Regions from separate parts of the Paraburkholderia sp. 22099 genome, predicted to be linked through region 1. Evidence: predicted binding sites of a transcription regulator. Region 1 holds the regulator's gene; each other region holds the start of a gene.
What was found. Region 1 encodes HrcA, which represses chaperone genes, less so after heat shock. Its sites were predicted from a motif close to TTAGCACTCNNNNNNNNNGAGTGCTAA; they were not measured.
Positions count from the first base shown of each region.

Region 2: rpoH (RNA polymerase sigma factor RpoH) is a predicted target of HrcA. The motif match lies at 3,900-3,926, and genes of this name have one in related genera.
Region 3: ACTJLC_RS04110 (co-chaperone GroES) is a predicted target of HrcA. The motif match lies at 5,150-5,176, and genes of this name have one in related genera.

Region 1 covers NZ_JBQEPU010000003.1:152,797-159,205, reverse strand. The annotation lists gene recN (DNA repair protein RecN) at 1-624, opposite strand, end outside; gene ACTJLC_RS04720 (NAD kinase) at 698-1,600, opposite strand; gene hrcA (heat-inducible transcriptional repressor HrcA) at 1,985-3,004, shown strand; gene hemH (ferrochelatase) at 3,180-4,250, shown strand; gene ACTJLC_RS04705 (RNA-binding S4 domain-containing protein) at 4,260-4,667, shown strand; gene ACTJLC_RS04700 (hypothetical protein) at 4,653-4,805, opposite strand; gene grpE (nucleotide exchange factor GrpE) at 5,194-5,790, shown strand; gene ACTJLC_RS04690 (thioredoxin family protein) at 5,833-6,279, shown strand.
Region 2 covers NZ_JBQEPU010000013.1:4,088-10,496, forward strand. The annotation lists gene maiA (maleylacetoacetate isomerase) at 1-547, opposite strand, end outside; gene ACTJLC_RS14235 (fumarylacetoacetate hydrolase family protein) at 575-1,273, opposite strand; gene ybiB (DNA-binding protein YbiB) at 1,488-2,459, shown strand; gene ACTJLC_RS14245 (nuclear transport factor 2 family protein) at 2,636-3,019, opposite strand; gene ACTJLC_RS14250 (acyloxyacyl hydrolase) at 3,062-3,625, opposite strand; gene rpoH (RNA polymerase sigma factor RpoH) at 3,988-4,923, shown strand; gene cydP (cytochrome oxidase putative small subunit CydP) at 5,276-5,536, shown strand; gene ACTJLC_RS14265 (cytochrome ubiquinol oxidase subunit I) at 5,526-6,409, shown strand, end outside.
Region 3 covers NZ_JBQEPU010000003.1:14,231-20,639, reverse strand. The annotation lists gene ACTJLC_RS04130 (hypothetical protein) at 194-1,405, opposite strand; gene ACTJLC_RS04125 (SRPBCC family protein) at 3,374-3,850, shown strand; partial or broken gene ACTJLC_RS04120 (diguanylate cyclase) at 3,958-4,248, opposite strand; gene ACTJLC_RS04115 (diguanylate cyclase domain-containing protein) at 4,238-4,735, opposite strand; gene ACTJLC_RS04110 (co-chaperone GroES) at 5,249-5,539, shown strand; gene groL (chaperonin GroEL) at 5,592-6,409, shown strand, end outside.

The DNA.
Region 1 (6,409 bases):
CTGGGGTGCGAGCTTGTCCAGTTCGGCGAGCTGCCATGCAAGGCGCTCGCGCTCCAGTTGCAACTCGCGGTCGCGCGTTTGCGCGTGCTCGACTGCCTGAACCTTTTCGCGCCACGTGCGCCACGCCCGCGTTACCGACGCGGCGGTCTCGGTCAAACCCGCGTGCGTGTCGAACAGTTCGCGTTGCGCGTCCGGCCGCATCAGCAATTGATGCGCGTGCTGACCGTGGATATCCACCAGCATTTCGCCGACTTCGCGCAGTTGCGCCAGCGTCGCCGCCGTGCCGTTGATGAACGCCCGCGAGCGGCCATTCGCGTCCACCACGCGCCGCAGCATCACCGTGCCGCCGTGTTGGCCGTCGTCGGCGGTGGCCCCGAGCGCCTGCTCGTCGAGCCACTGCTCGACTTGCGCATGCGTCTCGAACTCGGCGGTGATGTCGGCGCGGCTCTCGCCGGTGCGCACCACGCTCGCATCGGCGCGCGCGCCAAGCGCGAGCGCCAGCGCGTCGATCAGGATCGACTTGCCGGCGCCGGTTTCGCCGGAGAAAACGGTAAAGCCGCTGTCGAATTCGAGATCGAGCGCGGCGACGATGACGAAGTCGCGTATCGAGAGATGGCGAAGCATGGAGGTCGTCTGGTGAGCGTGAGATTCAGGGTTCGGCAGCGGCGGCGTTCGCGTTCCAGTGATTGCCGGCCGCTCAGGGTTTGTCGTCTTCTTCGTGTGACGGGTATTCGTTCCAGTGCAGCTTCTTTCGCAGCGTCGCGTAATGGCTGTAGCCGACCGGATGCAGAATCGGCACGGTATGGCGCGAGCGGCGCACTTCGATCGTGTCGCTCAGTTCGAGCGAGGTGAACGACTGCATGTCGAAATTGACGTTCACTTCGCGGCCCGAGACGATCTGAATGCTCACCTTTGAATCGTCCGGCAGCACGATCGGCCGGTTCGACAGCGCGTGCGGCGCGATCGGCACCAGCACGATGCCCTGCAACTGCGGATGCAGGATCGGCCCTTGTGAAGAAAGCGCGTAAGCGGTCGAGCCGGTCGGCGTGGCGACGATCAGGCCGTCGGAACGCTGGTTGTACATGAAGCGCCCGTCCACCGAGACATGCAGTTCCGCCATGCCCGAGAAGCCGCTGCGGTTCACCACCACGTCGTTGAAGGCCAGCGCGTGATAGATCGGGTTGCCGCCGCGCATGATGCGCGCTTCGAGCAGCATGCGTTCCTCGCGCTCGAAGTTGCCGCACAGCATTTGCGGCACGGTCTCGCGCATGTCGGAGATCGGAATGTCGGTAATGAAGCCGAGCCGCCCGTGGTTGATGCCGATCAACGGCGTGCGGTAAGGCGCGAGCTGACGGCCGATGCCGAGCATGGTGCCGTCGCCGCCCAGCACCACGGCGACGTCGGCGCGCGCGCCGATCTCGGCGGGACGCAACGCCGGGTAGTCGGTGATGCCGATTTCAGCGGCCGTCTCGGCTTCGAACACGACGTCGAAGCCGCGCTTCGCGATGCACGCGGCGAGCTCGGTCAGCGGCTCGCCGATGCCCGGCGTGTTGTTGCGCCCGACGAGCGCAACGGTCTTGAACTGGCTGGTTACTTGCATGCCGGCATTACACCATAGGTGGGGCCTGAAAAGAACCGCAGACAGACCCGGTGGCGGGCCGGCTGGAGCGGGCTGTCAGCGTATCGCGCGATTGTCGTTAGAATGGTGAAGCCTTGATGACATGCGCGCCGGGTAAAGTGCGGCGGCGCGCTGCCGTCGGATTCGTCGGACTGGCGGCCGGCGAGGCGCTGTACCGAGCGATGGACTTCGCGCCGCCACTGGATCGCGCGGGCGCAAGAACGCTGGACGAAGCGCCGAACCGCGGGCTGGCACGCGCGCCGCAGCGAATGCGAAACGCCGTCCCGCCGGCTTGCGGCGCGGCCGTTAGGGGCGGGCGCCGTTAGCGCTCGCGGTAGCGCTGTCATTGAGCTAAAATTTTCCGTCATGCTAGATCCTCGCGCACAAACCCTCCTCAAAACGCTGATCGAGCGCTACATCGCCGAAGGTCAGCCGGTCGGCTCGCGCACGTTGTCACGCTATTCCGGCCTCGAACTGAGTCCGGCCACGATCCGCAACGTGATGTCCGATCTCGAGGACCTGGGGCTCGTGATCAGTCCGCATACGTCGGCGGGCCGCATTCCTACTCCGCGCGGCTACCGGCTCTTCGTGGATACGATGCTGACGGTGGAATCCGCCGCGGACGAAGAAGCCGTGATGCGTACCGTCAAGACTACGCTGCAGGCGGGCGAACCGCAGAAAATCGTCGCCGCGGCGGCGAGCGTGCTCTCCAATCTGTCGCAGTTCGCCGGCGTGGTGCTCACACCGCGGCGCAGCCATGTGTTCAAGCAGATCGAATTCATGCGCCTGTCCGACAAGCGCATCCTGCTCATCATCGTGACGCCGGAAGGCGACGTGCAGAACCGCATCATGGCCACCCAGCGCGACTTCTCGCCGTCGCAACTGGTTGAAGCCTCGAATTACATCAACGCGCACTTCGCTGGCCTGTCGTTCGACGAGGTGCGCCGCCGCCTGCGTGAGGAAATCGACGAACTGCGCGGCGACATGACCACGCTGATGCACGCCGCCGTCACCGCCAGCACGGACGAAGCCGACACCGGCGAGACCGTGCTGATTTCCGGCGAGCGCAACCTGCTGGAAGTAGCCGATCTGTCCTCGGACATGGCGCGCTTGCGCAAGCTGTTCGATGTGTTCGACCAAAAGACGAGTCTCCTTCAATTGCTCGACGTGTCGAGCCATGCGGCGGGTGTGCAGATTTTCATCGGCGGCGAGTCGAACCTGGTGCCGATCGAGGAAATGAGCGTCGTCACCGCGCCCTACGAGGTGAACGGCAAGATCGTCGGCACGCTCGGCGTCATCGGGCCGACCCGCATGGCCTACAACCGCGTGATCCCGATCGTGGATATCACGGCGCGTCTGCTTTCCCTCACCCTCAGCCAGCAGTAACACGGCCGCCCATCGCGGCCGCGGAGGTTCGTGCCGCACATGATGCGCGACGGCGCCCGGCTTGCCAATTGGCCGAATGGCCAGGGGTCTCCGGCGGACCTCGCCGGGAACCGCGCCGCTATAATGAATCCCACCTGAACCGACTTTCCGCCCAAAGCGGTTACCCCTCCTGCCTATGCGCTTCGACCTCGAGCGGCCTTCACAGAACGCCACGTCACATCGTGTCGCCGTGCTGCTGATCAATCTCGGCACGCCGGACGCGCCGACGCCGCGCGCGGTCCGCCGCTATCTGGCGCAGTTCCTGTCCGATCCCCGCGTGGTCGAGATTCCCGCCTTGCTCTGGCAGGTGATTCTGCGTCTGCTGATCTTGCCGTTGCGCGGCCGGGCGTCGGCGAAGAAATACGCGGCGGTCTGGATGCCCGAGGGCTCGCCGTTGCGCGTGCATACGGAGAAGCAGGTGGAGGCGTTGCGCCATCTGTTGCAATTGAACGATTACACGGTGCTGGTCGACTACGCGATGCGTTACGGCACGCCCGGCATTCCGGCCATGCTGAACCAGTTGAAGCTGGCGGGCGCCGAGCGCGTGCTGCTCATGCCCATGTATCCGCAATACTCGTCGTCCACCACGGCCACCGCGTTCGACGATGCTTTTTCGGCTCTCAAGCGCATGCGCAACCAGCCGGAAATCCGCACGGTGCGGCATTACGCCGACCATCCGGCCTATATTGCCGCCCTCGCCGCGCAGGTGCGTCAATACTGGCATCAGCATGGCCGGCCTGACTTCGCGGCGGGCGACAAGCTGGTGCTGAGTTTTCACGGCGTGCCCAAGCGCACGCTCGATCTCGGCGATCCGTACCACGAGCAATGCCAGCAGACCGGCGCCTTGTTGATGCAGGCGCTCGAACTGACGCCGGTGGAATGCCGCATTACTTTCCAGTCGCGCTTCGGCAAGGCCGAATGGCTGCAGCCGTACACTGCGCCCACGCTGAAGGAATTGGGCGCGGCGGGCGTGCGGCGTGCTGATGTGTTCTGTCCAGGCTTCACCGCCGATTGCCTGGAAACCATCGAGGAAATCGGCATGGAAGTGCGCGACGAGTTCCTGCATGCGGGCGGCAAGGAGTTTCACCGGATCGCCTGCCTGAATGCGTCGCAAGCGTGGATCGCGGCGCTCGGCGAAATCGTCGCGCAGAATTTGCAAGGCTGGCCGGTGCAGGCGGTGCCGGTGCCGCATACGACAGGGGCTTGACCGAGGCTCATGAATTACAGGATCTCCACTGAACCGGGCGCGAGGCTGCGCATCGACAAATGGCTGTGGGCGGCGCGCTTCTTCAAGACGCGCTCGCTGGCGGCGGACGCGGTCGACAAGGGGCACGTGCGCATCGGCGGCGCGACCGTCAAGCCGAGCAAGGACGTGCGGGTCGGCGATCTGGTCGAGATCGAGATCGAACGGATCGTGTGGCAGGTGGAAGTGCTGGGCGTGTGCGACGTGCGCGGCCCCGCGAGCGTCGCGCAGACGCTTTATGCGGAAACCGGTGAGAGCAAGGTAAAGCGGCAGGCCGAGCAGGAACGGCGCAAGACGTATCGCGAACCGGCCGCCGCATTGCACGGCAGGCCGACCAAGCGCGACCGGCGCACTATCGACAAATTGTCAGGTGGCGGTTAAACAGAACAGTTGTTCCAAGGTCGCGTTCACGCCGCCGTATTCGGTCGTGCGATCGTTGACAGCGCCGGACATGCAGATGGTCGTGGTGCCTGCAATCAGTACCAAGGCGACCACCGAGATTGCAAAGGTCAGTTTCACGGTACTCCCCTCGGGACGTTGCAGGATAGAAACGGGCGTTTCGGTTGGAATTTGAAAAATGTCGGAAAGGCGCTTGTCAGACTAGGGTTAACACGTCTTTTCCGATGCTTTATTGGAGCATAGGCCACTTGTTGGTCGCACTCAATCTCAATCTGATTGCGCCGATCCAATGGTTGTAACGGCGCATTTCCGCCACGCGTCAGCGGCGTGAAAAGTTCGGGCAGAGGCGCTTGAAACGGGTCTTTCCGGCCCCATCTGCGGTGGCGATACGCGGTGACGCGCCCAATCCGCGCCCGGTTGTTGTCGCAATATTGCAACGCACGAATGGCACCGGTTGTTGGGCGCCGCCACCACCGTTGGCTTTTACTTTTTAACGACTTTCAGCGACATGGAAAACACGCAAGAGAACCCGACGAGCCAGAATCCCACGCCCGCCGACGAAGCCGCGCGCCAGGCCGCAGAGGCTCCCGAGGCAACTGCTCCGCAACAGGACGAGGCAGCCGCGGGCGCCGCCGCCGAGGCGCCCGCAGCCGCCGCGCAAGCCGCGCTGGCCGAAGCCGAGGCGAAGATCGCCGAGTTGCAGGAAAGCTTCCTGCGGGCCAAGGCGGAGACCGAGAACGTGCGCCGCCGTGCGCAGGAAGACGTGGCCAAGGCCCATAAATTCGCAATCGAAAATTTCGCTGAGCATCTGCTGCCGGTGGTCGACAGTCTCGAAGCGGCGGTTGCCCACTCGTCCGACGATCTGCAGAAGGTGCGCGAAGGCGTCGAACTCACGTTGCGCCAGCTCAATGGCGCGTTGGAGAAGGGCCGCGTCGTCGCCTTGAACCCGGTGGGCGAGAAGTTCGATCCGCACCGTCATCAGGCGATTTCGATGGTGCCGGCCGACCAGGAGCCGAACACCGTGGTCGCGGTGCTGCAAAAGGGTTTCGTGATCGCCGACCGCGTGCTGCGCCCGGCGCTCGTGACCGTCGCGGCGCCGAAGTAAGCGTCGCGGGGTTCCGGTCAGCCGTTTCGCATAGCCGCCGTCATGATGAACATTCCCGTCGACGCCACCGCCTTCACGGTGTTCGACATGCGGGAACTCAGCGCCGCATCGTTCGACGCCGGGCTCGCGGAAGCGGGGGACGCACTGGCCGTGGTGTTTTTCTGGGGGCTCGACTGCTTCAACTGCGAGATCGCCAAGAAGGCCATGCTGGCGCAGCCCGACGCGATTCGCGCGCTCGGGCTCAAATGGTTTCACAGCAACGTCTACGAGCATCGTGAACTGGGCCGGCGCTTCATGCTTCACGGCGTGCCCACCTGGTTTTTCTTTCACCGCGGCAAGCGGCTCGGCCGGGCGACCGGCTGGCACGGCCTCGGGCAGTTCCAGGCGGCGGTCGCGGCCGCGCGGGACAAGACCCGGGCGGCCAATGCGAGCGGTGCCGCGTCGTCAGACGGCAGTGGCGCGAATTCGGACAAAAGTTCGGCTGATTGAAAAAATTAAAGACCGCATCGCAAAAGAGGTCTTGAAAACGATGCGGACGCACTTATGTTGAGTGCAGGTTATGAATTGAGAGCGGAGCGCCTGACCGCCACACGGCAAAAACGGCGCTTTCCGCAGCGAT
Region 2 (6,409 bases), on a different contig from region 1:
TGTCGACCTTGAAGCGCTGCGCGTTGAATACCTGGGGAATCAGACAGGCGTCGGCGAGCGTGGGCGTATCGCCGAAACACAGTTTGCCGGTGCGTGAACTGCCGGCCAGATGCGTTTCCAGCGTCGCAAAGCCCGCTTCCACCCAATGCCGGTACCACGCGTCCTTCGCGTCGTCGTCGACACACAACGTGTGCTTCAGATACTTCAGCACCCGCAGATTGTTCAGCGGATGAATCTCGCACGCAACCTGCAACGCCACCGAACGCACATACGCGCGATCGGCCGGCGTCCTGGGCAGCAGCGGCGGCTCGGGATGCGTTTCCTCCAGATACTCGATGATCGCGAGCGACTGCGGCATCACCTCGTTGCCGTCGACGAACGTGGGCACGATGCCGTCGACATTCAACTTGCGGTAGTCGGGTTTCAACTGTTCGCCGCCGTCGCGCACGAGGTGCACCGGCACGTAGTCGTACGGCAGGTTCTTCACGTTCAGCGCGATGCGCACGCGATACGACGCCGAGCTGCGGAAATAGCTGTAGAGCTTCATGTTGTTGTCTCCTCCTCCAACCGGCTGTCAGACCACGCGCACGCTGAACTCTCCGAGCCCGTCCACGCCGCCCTTCATCAGATCGCCCGGCACCACCGCGCCGACGCCTTCCGGCGTGCCCGTGAAAATCAGATCGCCGGGTTGCAACTCGAACAGCGTCGACAGATAAGCGATCGTCTCGCCCACCGACCAGATCAGTTGCGACACATCCGAGCGCTGTTTTTCCTCGCCGTTCACCGACAACCAGATCGCGCCCTTGCCGAGATGGCCCACCGTCGCCGCCGGATGAATCGGCCCGAGCGGCGCCGAATGATCGAAGCCCTTCGCGGTATCCCACGGACGGCCGAGCTTCTTCGCTTCCGCCTGCAGATCGCGGCGCGTCATGTCGAGACCGAGCGCGTAACCGTAGACGTGATCGAGCGCGCTTTCAGCCGGAATGTTCTTGCCGCCCTTGCCGATCGCCGCGACCAGTTCCATCTCGAAGTGGACGTTTTTCGATTGCGACGGGTAAGGAAATTCGCCGGTGGCGCCGGGCGCGACGTACAGCACGGCGTCGGCGGGCTTGGCGAAGAAGAACGGCGGCTCGCGGTCGGGATCGTGTCCCATCTCGCGCGCATGCGCCTCGTAGTTGCGGCCCACGCAGTAGATGCGACGCACCGCGAACTGCTCGCCGGACCCGACAACTGGCACCGCGACCACCGGTGCGGGTGCGAATACGTAACTCATCCCGTTCTCCGTTTCTTCGATTGTGCCGCCAGCGCGGCGAGAAAAACATCGAGTGTAACGCGCGGCAAAGTGCGGCGCGCGGCGGATGGACAGGGCGCGCCAGGCGAATCGTCTCGCCGGTTTGCCATAGATGCGATACTCACACCCAATAGCGTCCCTTGAATACCGTGGCCACCGCTTCAGGGCGGCACCGCCACACCGTTCCACTGTCCCGATGACTGATTCCGCCGACACTGCCAATCCCTTCCCTTGCGCCCGCTTCATCAAGGAAATCGGCCGCGGCCCGAACGGCGCCCGCGCGCTCACCGCCGAAGACACGCGCGCGCTCTATACCGCCATGCTCGACGGCCGCGTCGCCGAGCTCGAACTCGGCGCGGTGCTGCTCGCCTATCGCGTGAAGGGTGAAACCGCCGACGAACTCGCCGCGATGCTGGCCGGCGCCCATGCGTCGTTCGAACCGGTTCATGTGCCGCACGGCGCCTTCCGGCCCGTCTCGATCCCCACGTACAACGGCGCGCGCAAACAGCCGAACCTCGTGCCGCTGCTCGCCCTGCTGCTCGCGCGTGAAGGCGTGCCGGTGCTGGTGCACGGCGTGACCGAAGACCCGGGGCGCGTGACGAGCGCTGAAATCTTCACGCATTTGCAGATTCCGCACGCGCGCTCGCACGCCGAGATCGAAGACGGTCTCGCCGAGCGCCGTCTCGCGTTCGCGCCGATCGACGTGCTCGCGCCGAAACTCGCGCGCCTGCTCGCGCTGCGCCGGCGCATGGGCGTGCGTAATTCGACGCATACGCTCGTGAAGATTCTCCAGCCGTTCGCGCCGGCCGGCCTGCGGCTCGTGAACTACACGCATCCGCCGTATCGGGACAGTCTCACGCAGTTGTTCAACACGCATGCGGACGCGGCGGCCGGCGGCGCCTTGCTGGCGCGCGGCACCGAGGGCGAAGCGGTAGCCGACACGCGGCGCCAGGTGCAGGTCGACTGGCTGCACGACGGTATCTGCGAAACGCGCGTGCCGCATGAGCGCTCGTCGCCGGACGCGCCGGAAGTGGCGTTGCCCGAAGCGCGCGACGCACCCACCACGGCGGCATGGATCGGCGCCGTGCTGCGCGGCGAGGCGCCCGTGCCGAGCGCGATCGAACGACAGGTCGAACTGATCGTGGACGTCGCGAAGACGCAGGTGTGAAGGACGCTGCGCGAGCGTGGTGATTGCGCTTGCTGCAAGGGATGGACCGCAATCTCGCCTGACGCGACAGCATCGGGCTGTCGCCGCATCGCCATGCGAGTGATAGGGCAATCTGACCGCGGCGTGGACGACCGGCGCATGACGGCTCGACGCCGCTCAAGCGCCAACCGGCAGGCTCACTCGATCGCGCAACGGGTGGCTTGCCACGCAATCAGCCGCCATTGCCCGGCTTCGTGCGTATGAATCGCGGTGTATGCGATGGGGAACAGCAGCGCGCCGTTATTCGCCTCCATCTCGATCAGCGCGCGCCCCGTGACGACGCAGGTCTCGCGTCCCACCGGCAACACGTCTTGCGACTGCACCTCGATCTGCCGATAACGGCGGCGGCCGCCGGTAATCCCGTCGATGAACTGCCGCTTCGTCTCGCGTTTGCCGTTGGTATGGACATAGCTCACGTTGTCCGCGAGCAGTGTGTCGAGCGATTGCCCGTCGCCGTCGACCATCGCACGAAAGCGCTCTCGCTCGAGCCCGCGAATCGCTTCGATTATCTTTGCCGCCATTGCTCAGCCCTCGCACCGGTGAGCCGAACATGGCCACGGTCGTCAGAAGTTATATTGCAAATATAGCTGGCTGAAATTTATACCAGGATTCGGCTCTTTGATACCGCCGTTGGAAATATGCTGGAAGCGGTAGCCCGCCTGATACTGCTGACGATGGCCGAACTGCACGCCCACGCCCGCGACGTCGGCGAACTGGAACGCCGAGCCGAGCGTGAAGTCGGAGGAAATTCGCGGACTCGACAGGAGCCGCACGCCGGCGCCCACTTCGATGAAAGGACGGATCGACCCGGATGCCTTGATGAAGCGAATCATCGGCGTCACGCCGATCTCGCCGATGTTGTCGTGCACGTTGCCTTCGTTGGTATGCCACCAGGCCATGTGCGCCTCGCCGATCAGCGTGAAATGCCAGTCACCGATTTGCCACCAGGTGAGGTTTGGATCCCAGACCACGCCGAGGTCGAGCTTTTTCACATGGTGATCGCCCACGCCGCCGGCGACCTGCAAACCGAACTGATCGGCCGCGGCCAGTCCGGATACACCCAACAGCGCCGCTGCCGACGCGCTTTTCAGCGCCAGAACACGCCAAGCCTTCTTTTTGTTGTTCATCTAACACCCGAGCTCGCCGAACGTTGAACAATCTGTAACAGATTTGCCTATTCTAAATTCAATCACGATCAGGCGGATCGTATGAAGAAATCTTATTTTTCGCAATTAGTCACTTCTAAAACGGCAAATATCGTTCATTTATGACCGCGGAATAGCATAGCCCGGTAAGTTCTACGGCCCACACAGGGCAAACGGAAGCGGCGTATGATGGCTATCAGGAAGTGAACTTCAATAGAAAATGACGGAACTTGGATGCCCCTACCGCTTCTAAGTATTAGCACTCAGGAAATCAGAGTGCTAACATCCAACGCTGGAGTCGTCACCTGAATACGCTGTTACCTGATTCCAAAGGAGTTTTTTACGTGAGCCATGCAATGACCCTTCCGAGTACTCTGAGCCCGTCGTCGGCTAAGGCCGCTTCGGCAGGTGCACTGGCGCTCTCGCATTCCTCGCTGCTGCCCGGTCAACTGGGCAACATCGACGCTTACATCCAGGCCGTCAATCGCATTCCGATGCTGACGCCCGCGGAAGAACGCCAGTTCGCCACCGAATTTCGCGAGCAGGGCAATCTCGAGTCCGCCCGTCGTCTCGTCCTGTCGCATCTGCGGCTGGTCGTGTCGATCGCGCGCAACTATCTCGGTTATGGCCTGCCGCATGCCGACCTGATCCAGGAAGGCAACATCGGCCTGATGAAGGCCGTGAAGCGCTTCGATCCCGAGCAGAACGTGCGCCTCGTGTCATACGCGATGCACTGGATCAAGGCCGAAATCCACGAATACATCCTGCGCAACTGGCGCATGGTGAAGGTCGCCACCACCAAGGCGCAGCGCAAGCTGTTCTTCAATCTGCGCAGCCACAAGCAGGGCTTGGGCGCGTTCACGCCCGACGAGATCGAAGGTCTCGCCAAGGAGCTGAACGTGAAGCGCGAGGAAGTGGCCGAGATGGAAACACGCCTCTCGGGCGGCGACATCGCGCTGGAAGGCCAGGTCGAAGACGGCGAAGAGTCGTACGCGCCGATCGCCTACCTCGCCGACTCGCATAACGAGCCGACCGCCGTGCTGGCTTCGCGTCAGCGCGACAAGCTGCAAACCGACGGTATCGCGAGCGCGCTGGATGCACTGGACGCCCGCAGCCGCCGCATCATCGAGGCACGCTGGCTGAAGGTGGAGGACGACGGCTCGGGCGGCTCGACGCTGCACGAACTGGCCGACGAATTCGGCGTATCGGCCGAACGGATTCGCCAGATCGAAGCAAGCGCAATGAAGAAGATGCGCGGCGCACTGACCGAGTATGCGTAAGGTCTGAAAAACTCAGCAAACCGGTTCGCGCGACGCACGCTGACCAGCCGGCCGCAAAGCCCCGCCCTCGCAAGACGGCGGGGCTTTTTTCCGTCCAGGCGTCGAAGCGTCGAAGCCCCGCCTCCTTCGCCGTGCGCGCATTGACTCAGGGCCACGGCCGGCCGGCGTTCCTTGACCTACCTCAACCCCCCTGGCAATACTGCATCAACCGTGTGGCGCCAGCGACCCGATGCCGCAGCGCGGAACCCACGCGCGCAAGGTCCCGCTCCTAAAATCGGGATGCACTCGCCGGATCGCTCGCGCGATCTGGATCCAGCCGGACCAACCGGCGTGAAGTCGCCATCGACCGCCCATGACCCTAGCCCTCAATCGCAATAACCGCCCTCGCCCGAGCCTGCGTCAACGGCTCGCCGGGTGGGTGCGCGGTCCGACGCTGGCGCGGGATATCGCCATCGTCCTCGCCATCAAATTCACGCTGTTGATGGTGCTCAAGTACACGTTCTTCAATCATCCCCAGGCGGAGCACATGTGGCTGCCGCCTGAGCAGGTTTCGCAGGCGCTGCTGTCAACGCCTGCCCCGCATCCGTCCCAAGGTGATCAACATGCCCGTTAGCGAAGTCGTAGAACTGTCGCGCCTCCAGTTCGCCATCACGGCGCTTTATCACTTTCTGTTCGTGCCGCTCACGCTGGGCCTGTCGTGGCTGCTCGTCATCATGGAATCGGTCTATGTGATGACCGGCAAGCAGATCTACAAGGACATGACCCAGTTCTGGGGCAAGCTGTTCGGCATCAACTTCGCGATGGGCGTCACGACCGGTCTCACGCTGGAATTCCAGTTCGGCACCAATTGGTCGTACTACTCGCACTATGTCGGCGACATCTTCGGCGTGCCGCTGGCGGTTGAAGGTCTGATGGCGTTCTTCCTGGAGTCGACCTTCGTCGGCCTGTTTTTCTTCGGCTGGACGCGGCTTTCGAAAGTGCAGCACGTCACCGTCACGTTCCTCGTCGCGCTCGGCTCGAACCTGTCGGCCCTCTGGATTCTGGTGGCCAACGGCTGGATGAACAATCCGGTCGGCGCCACCTTCAATTACCAGACCATGCGCATGGAACTCGACAGCATCTTCTCCGTGCTGTTCAATCCGGTCGCGCAAGTGAAGTTCGTGCACACGGTCTCGGCCGGTTACGTGACGGCGTCGATGTTCGTGCTGGGCGTGTCGTCGTGGTATCTGCTCAAGCGCCGCGACACCGAATTCGCGCTGCGTTCGTTCGCCATCGCCGCCGGTTTCGGCCTTGCGTCGACGTTGTGCGTGATCGTGCTCGGCGACGAATCCGGCTACCGTACCGGCGAAGTCCAGCAGGTGAAGCTGGCCGCGATCGAGTCCGAATGGGAAACCGCGCCCGCGCCGGCGCCGTTCACGCTCATCGGTCTTCCGAACCAGAAGGAAGAGCGCACCGACTACGCCATCCGGATTCCGTACGCGCTCGG
Region 3 (6,409 bases), 140 kb from region 1:
TCAACGTGCTTTGGGTGCACTTCGATCGCGTCATGGTTGCAGTTCTCAGCAAGTCAATCCTGTCGAGTACCTGTGGGCGCAAATAGAGGGTCATGCGCGGGCATGCGATTGCAAATCGATGCCCTGAGAGCAGCAGAGTCGAGCCAATCGCGCACGATAGTCCGACTCTGCTTTCTTCTTTACTGCCGCATGATTACTGCGTAACCAGGCATCCCGAAACGCAGGTGTTGTTTGAGTACTGCGCGGCTTTTACGCCCCAGTTCCTACCAATGATGGTTCGGCTCGGGATGTTAGCGCCGCGGAAGCCTTGCGCGTTGCTCGTGCCCGACACCGTGTTGTTGCGCACGATGTTGGTTGAGTAGTCGGCACTTGCAGCGACACCGCCGGTCAGCATCACCGAGGAAGACATGTCAGGCGCACCATAGCCATAGACAGCCTTAATGGTGTTGTACTCGATCACGTTATGGCCGGTTTGTTGCGTGGTGTTGTCGTTCTCGATACCCACAGCGCAGTCGGTCACGGTGTTGTGTCCGATGTAGCCGTTCGTATGAGCAACGAACACCGGTCCATAGTAGCCGCAGCTTGCGAAGGTGTTGTAGATGATCTTGTCGCCGCTTCCGCCGTTGGTTGAGCCGTAGGTCTGGAACATCGACTGGCCGAAGAACTGCTTGAAGCTGTTGCCTGCCAGGAAGAAGTTGCTGACCGGACCAACGGTTTCAACCGGAATGTCCCAATGCCGTGCGTCGTTGTTGTAATACTGCGGCACCACGGTGTTGGCGCCCACGAAATTACAGTTAACGATACTGTCGTCGTGATAGTAGTTGTTGTAGTCGCCGATGACGAACATCTGGTTGGCGTAGCCGGTGGTGCGCTTGAGCACGGTCTGTTGGCACTGAATGTGTCGGTTGCTCGCTCTCACATTGAGAGTGCCATTGATGACGCACGTTCCGGACGGAACCAACACGTCGCCAGCATTGATCGCCTTCTGGAATGCGGCCGTGTCATTCGTTACACCGTCGCACTTCGCGCCATAGGCCATCGGATTCACCGGGTTCACGAGCGCCGGCGGAGTAAATTGCGTGGACGTCGATGTAGAGGTAGACGTAGCCTTGATATAGCACGCTTTCAGATAGCCAACCGCAGGATCGGCCATGGCGCTATTGTCACAGGGCACCTTGCCGGTATAGGTGCCGTTCACCGCGTACTTAGCCGAGGGTGCGCTCGGGGGCCATGCGCCATACAGTACGTTCTGCGTGCCGGAGAACGAGCAGGTACCGTGCTCGTCTGCACACTTGTTCCACGTAGTGCCGTTCACGACGACACTCGACGGGTTGTTCTGCGCGTACGCCGCAGGCAAAAAGGCGAGTGAAAAAAGGAAAAAAAGCAGGTATTTGAGATGTCTCATTCCGTTACATTCCAAAGTTAGACATGGCGCTATTTCTAGCGAAGAGGCGAAACAAGGGAACGCGTTGACCGCGTTCATTGCTGAAGAAGCTGACGCTTCCGATGTGCCGATATGCGCTCGCAGATACCGTTAGACGAACGTGTATCGACTGCTGCCGGTAGGGCAGTGTTCTAAACCTGTTGACTTGAAAGTAGTCGGCAGGTACATATTTCGTAGTACTTAATAGACGCTTGCATATGATCCATATAGCGAAGTGCTATTAATGATTAAAGCTTTGGATTGCACCACTAGGCCGGAGTACACGATCGGGCGAGATTCTCCCGTATGCACTCGACCTGCGACACGACTCAGTCGACCTCTCAGCTAGGTCGACGACTCGTCCCTCACACGCGAGGCCAAAGGCCAACGCATGAAGTTTATGCATGCGAGGGACCAGCGTGTAAGACTTACGCTAGATTCTTAGCATGCTTGTAGATGTAAAAACAGACTCTTCGACTCGATGCTTCAACTTCAAAAATTGAGGATAACTAAAAGATGACAGATCTCTTTTCCCCAAGCTTTCATGCATAACGCCTCGGTGCGAACCAAATAGCCTTGGGCCAGCCCGCGCCGGATTGCGGCAGCGCAGCATCTGCGGCGCGCATGGCCGCGGATGTTTGAAGCTCCGCTTCCATTAGTCAGTGCTGCACGGGACGTCTATCCGACGGTATCCAACAGGGATCGGTAAATATTGCTGATCCTTTGGGCTTCAAGGTATTACTTGCAGAAGGTTTTGGCAGAAGAATTATAAACGTTTCACTTCTGTAACGAGATTGGAAATATTGCTGATAAGGACGGATCGAAACCGGTCGCTTGATATTTACTTCGAATGTTCCGCGTCTCGCGGAAATAAGAAATCGGTACATTGTTTGTGCGGGAAAATGAGTATTTTTATTTTTTTACGCGTTAGTCTGGACTTGACGGACTAATAATTTGAAGCTATGGAGTTTTATATTATTAATATAAATAAGCGTCAGTATATCGGTTTTATTTTATCAGATCAATAATCGGAATCGAATTGATCGATCTCGGCGGGAAACCCGGACGGTTCTGCATAGGCGCGGTACGGTGTTCGTTGGACGCTCGAGTCTCGACATGGGCGTGACACGACTACGCTCATTGTCTCGAGCCGATTTTGGCAATGTATGTCTCGGCGGACGCGGCGACGTCACGGCGATGCTCAAATCACTATTGCGCTGCTGTTTGTGCGCAACGTCGATGGTTTGCGCTGGAAAAATATTGCGCGCCAATCGCAGCAAGCGAACCATTACCTCAGCAGCAACGGGTGAACGGTGCTCTTCTTTTGTGGCGCAGGGTCTCCAGACGTGTTGGATTGCCGAGCTCCCCTAGTTCGCGACAAGCATGAGCAACGTCTTGTATCACCATTTGAACGATCGGCCCAGTGATGGCGCAGGCCCCGAGTTGCCATCGCCATTGGGTTGGATTTTCGGGTATCGCAGACAGCATATTCGCCGGCGACGGCCGAACATGAATGCGTTGCTGACAACTCCGCGGGCGGAGATACATCCAATCATGTAGTTGTACCTCGCCTTTCGCCGTTGCTGTCTCAACTCTGTCGTCGTGATCAAAGACTTCGCTTTTGACGTTTGAGCGAGCAGATCGAAAGTAGCGGCGGTGGATCTGGCCGCTATTGCCAACAACAACTGCGGAGGAAGCGCCACATGCGTCGTCTACCGTCACGGCCGCCTCAAGGCTGCAAGAGATGATCTTAATGGATCGTGCTTGTGCCGGGATTGAAGCTCTCGCCATCGGCTCTCATGCACATTCGCCCGCCTTCAACTATCCTGCATTCTGTCGCAGCAGGCTTGACGAGATGAGGATTGAAAAGCGGTGTCGTTTCGCGGCTAATGGAAAGTGCAATGAGCATCTGACAAAATCTCTGCAAGAACATCAAAAAATGGAGGTCGAGTGCGGACGGTCGAATACCGCTTTTCCACCATTTGGCGCATCGATGCGCCAGTGCAGGAAGTTTGGGCGGCAATTCAGGATTCGGCGCGCTGGCCGGAGTGGTGGATTAACGTCGAGCGCGTGGACCAGCTAAAGGCCGGTTCCGAGCAGGGCGTGGGCGCCGTACAACGCTATACGTGGAAAGGCCGGTTGCCTTATCGTCTCGTGTTCGACATGCGAGTGACGCGCGTCGAACCGTTGGTAGCGCTGGAAGGGGAAGCCAGTGGCGACGTCGAAGGCGTCGGCCGTTGGAGCTTTTCGACTGACGGACGCAACCTTACCGTGGTCCGCTATGACTGGTGCGTCCGTACGAACCGCGCATGGATGAATGCATTGGCGCCGCTATTGCGACCGGTTTTCCAATGGAACCACGACGCAGTGATGCGCGAAGGCGGCGCGGCGCTAGCGCGGCGGCTGCTTGGCGTCGGGCATGGATGAAGCCAGCGTGGCAATGGATTGAACGCTCTGCACTCGATGCGCTCGGTGACGATGTAAGGCAGTAATCGATGACGGAAGTCACCGTTGGCGCCGAGCGCTCGATTTTGTTCTTTGCACTTTGCCTTATCCAATGCCTTGTCGGCAGCGAGTATTAGCTCCATGGGCTCGCCCACGCTTCGTATCGGCATTCGCTCGTCAACACCTGCGCTTATTGTGACGAAGCCAGTTCGGTTGCCCGAATGTTCAATTTTCAGGCTACGGATAGCGTTGCGGATAGCGTCCGCGATTACTACGGCATGGGCTACATCGGCATACGGAAGAAGTGCTGCAATCTCCTCTCCCACATAGTGTGCGGTCAGCTCTTCAGAACGTCGGGCCGTCAAATCTCTAATGAGCACAGACCGTCATCGGCTGCTGCGTGTCCCTGGATGTGTAGTATTGCTCGAAGCAATCGACGTCCAGCATGATCGGTGCAAGAGCATTCACGCGACGCATGGCGCGACTGAATTCGTCATGCAATGCGATATCGAATTCGCGGCGATTTGCGAGCCAGGTCAGGCCGTCCTGCAATGAAAGTCGATCACGAGTTCGATTTGCCGGATCGGATGTCAGCCGATCAAGCTCACACAATGACAAGGCAAAGCACGTCAGCGGAATGCCAGATTGTGTGCGCCACCACTCATGCAAAATCTCACCTTTGGACGACGCAACTGCGACAAAGGCAGTGCGGGTGACGGCGGTAGGTGTTGAGCCGCATGACGCCACTCTGCGCTGATTGGATGAACGCCGTCCGGACGGACCGGGCGTGCGATAGAAGTACGGTTCGGTGCCCCGCACGTTCTTGCGCATCACTTCTACGTCGAACGGTCGACGAATCAGCGTCACGCCGCTATTCAGAACGAGGGCAACAGCGCCCGGGTTGCCGATCTGGAGGCTATGGTAAAAGACCTTAGAAAACCAATATCGAGCTTGCAGCAAAACACATGATCAGCACGCCCTGCGGTTGCTTCAAAGGCTGACAAATACTTCTTGCTACCGGTCGCCTAGGGTTTTCCCTGCCAGAATGCTCGCGCATCGAATTGCTGCGCGCTGATTTCCAAATGGCAGCCTGCGCCCGAACCGATGACACTTGGCGATGCCCGGCAATCTAAGTGCTTGTCGCGAAAGAGGATTACTCGAATGAGACGCCAATTTTTGCCGCAATGCAAGGTTCGAAGTGAAGCGAACAAAGCTCAAAGGCAAGCGGACCTCGACAATCGCCGCATCCCTTCTTGAATTTGTCACCACCCGTCCATATAATTAGCACTCGCTGCACGAGAGTGCTAACAACATCGCCGGTTGGCTCGGCCAGCCGGGTTTTCTCAGCGTTCTTCAGTCTCAATCAAGAGAGGAGTATGTATGAACCTTCGTCCTTTGCATGATCGCGTGATCGTCAAACGTCTGGATCAAGAAACCAAGACCGCGTCGGGCATCGTGATCCCCGAAGCCGCAGCGGAAAAGCCGGATCAAGGCGAAATCCTGGCAGTCGGCCCGGGCAAGCGTGACGACAAGGGCGCACCCATCGCGCTCGACGTGAAGGTGGGTGACCGCGTTCTGTTCGGCAAGTACGCAGGCCAGACCGTCAAGGTCGACGGCAACGAACTGCTCGTCATGCGCGAAGAAGACATCATGGCCGTGGTGCAGAAGTAAGCGCAAGCCGCTACTTCCCCGGTTATATCCCAAGAATTCAAGGAGTTAGAAGATGGCAGCTAAAGACGTCGTATTCGGTGATTCCGCCCGTGCCAAGATGGTTGAAGGCGTGAACATCCTCGCGAACGCTGTGAAGGTCACGCTGGGTCCGAAGGGCCGCAACGTTGTCCTCGAGCGCAGCTTCGGCGGCCCGACGGTCACGAAAGATGGCGTTTCGGTCGCGAAAGAGATCGAACTGAAAGACAAGCTCCAGAACATGGGCGCGCAAATGGTCAAGGAAGTCGCTTCCAAGACCAGCGACAACGCCGGTGACGGCACCACGACCGCAACGGTTCTGGCTCAGTCGATCGTCCGCGAAGGCATGAAGTACGTCGCATCGGGCATGAATCCGATGGACTTGAAGCGCGGTATCGACAAGGCCGTGACCGCCGCGATCGAAGAACTGCGCAAGATCAGCAAGCCGTGCACGACGAACAAGGAAATCGCTCAGGTTGGCGCGATCTCGGCGAACAGCGATTCGTCGATCGGCGACCGTATCGCTGAAGCGATGGACAAGGTCGGCAAGGAAGGCGTCATCACCGTTGAAGACGGCAAGTCGTTGCAAGACGAACTGGACGTCGTCGAAGGTATGCAATTCGACCGTGGCTACCTGTCGCCCTACTTCATCAACAACCCGGACAAGCAAGTTGCCGTGCTCGAAAACCCGTTCGTGCTGTTGCACGACAAGAAGGTTTCGAACATCCGCGATCTGCTGCCGGTGCTGGAACAAGTCGCAAAGGCAGGCCGTCCGCTGCTGATCATCGCTGAAGACGTCGAAGGCGAAGCGCTGGCCACGCTGGTGGTGAACAACATCCGCGGCATCCTGAAGAC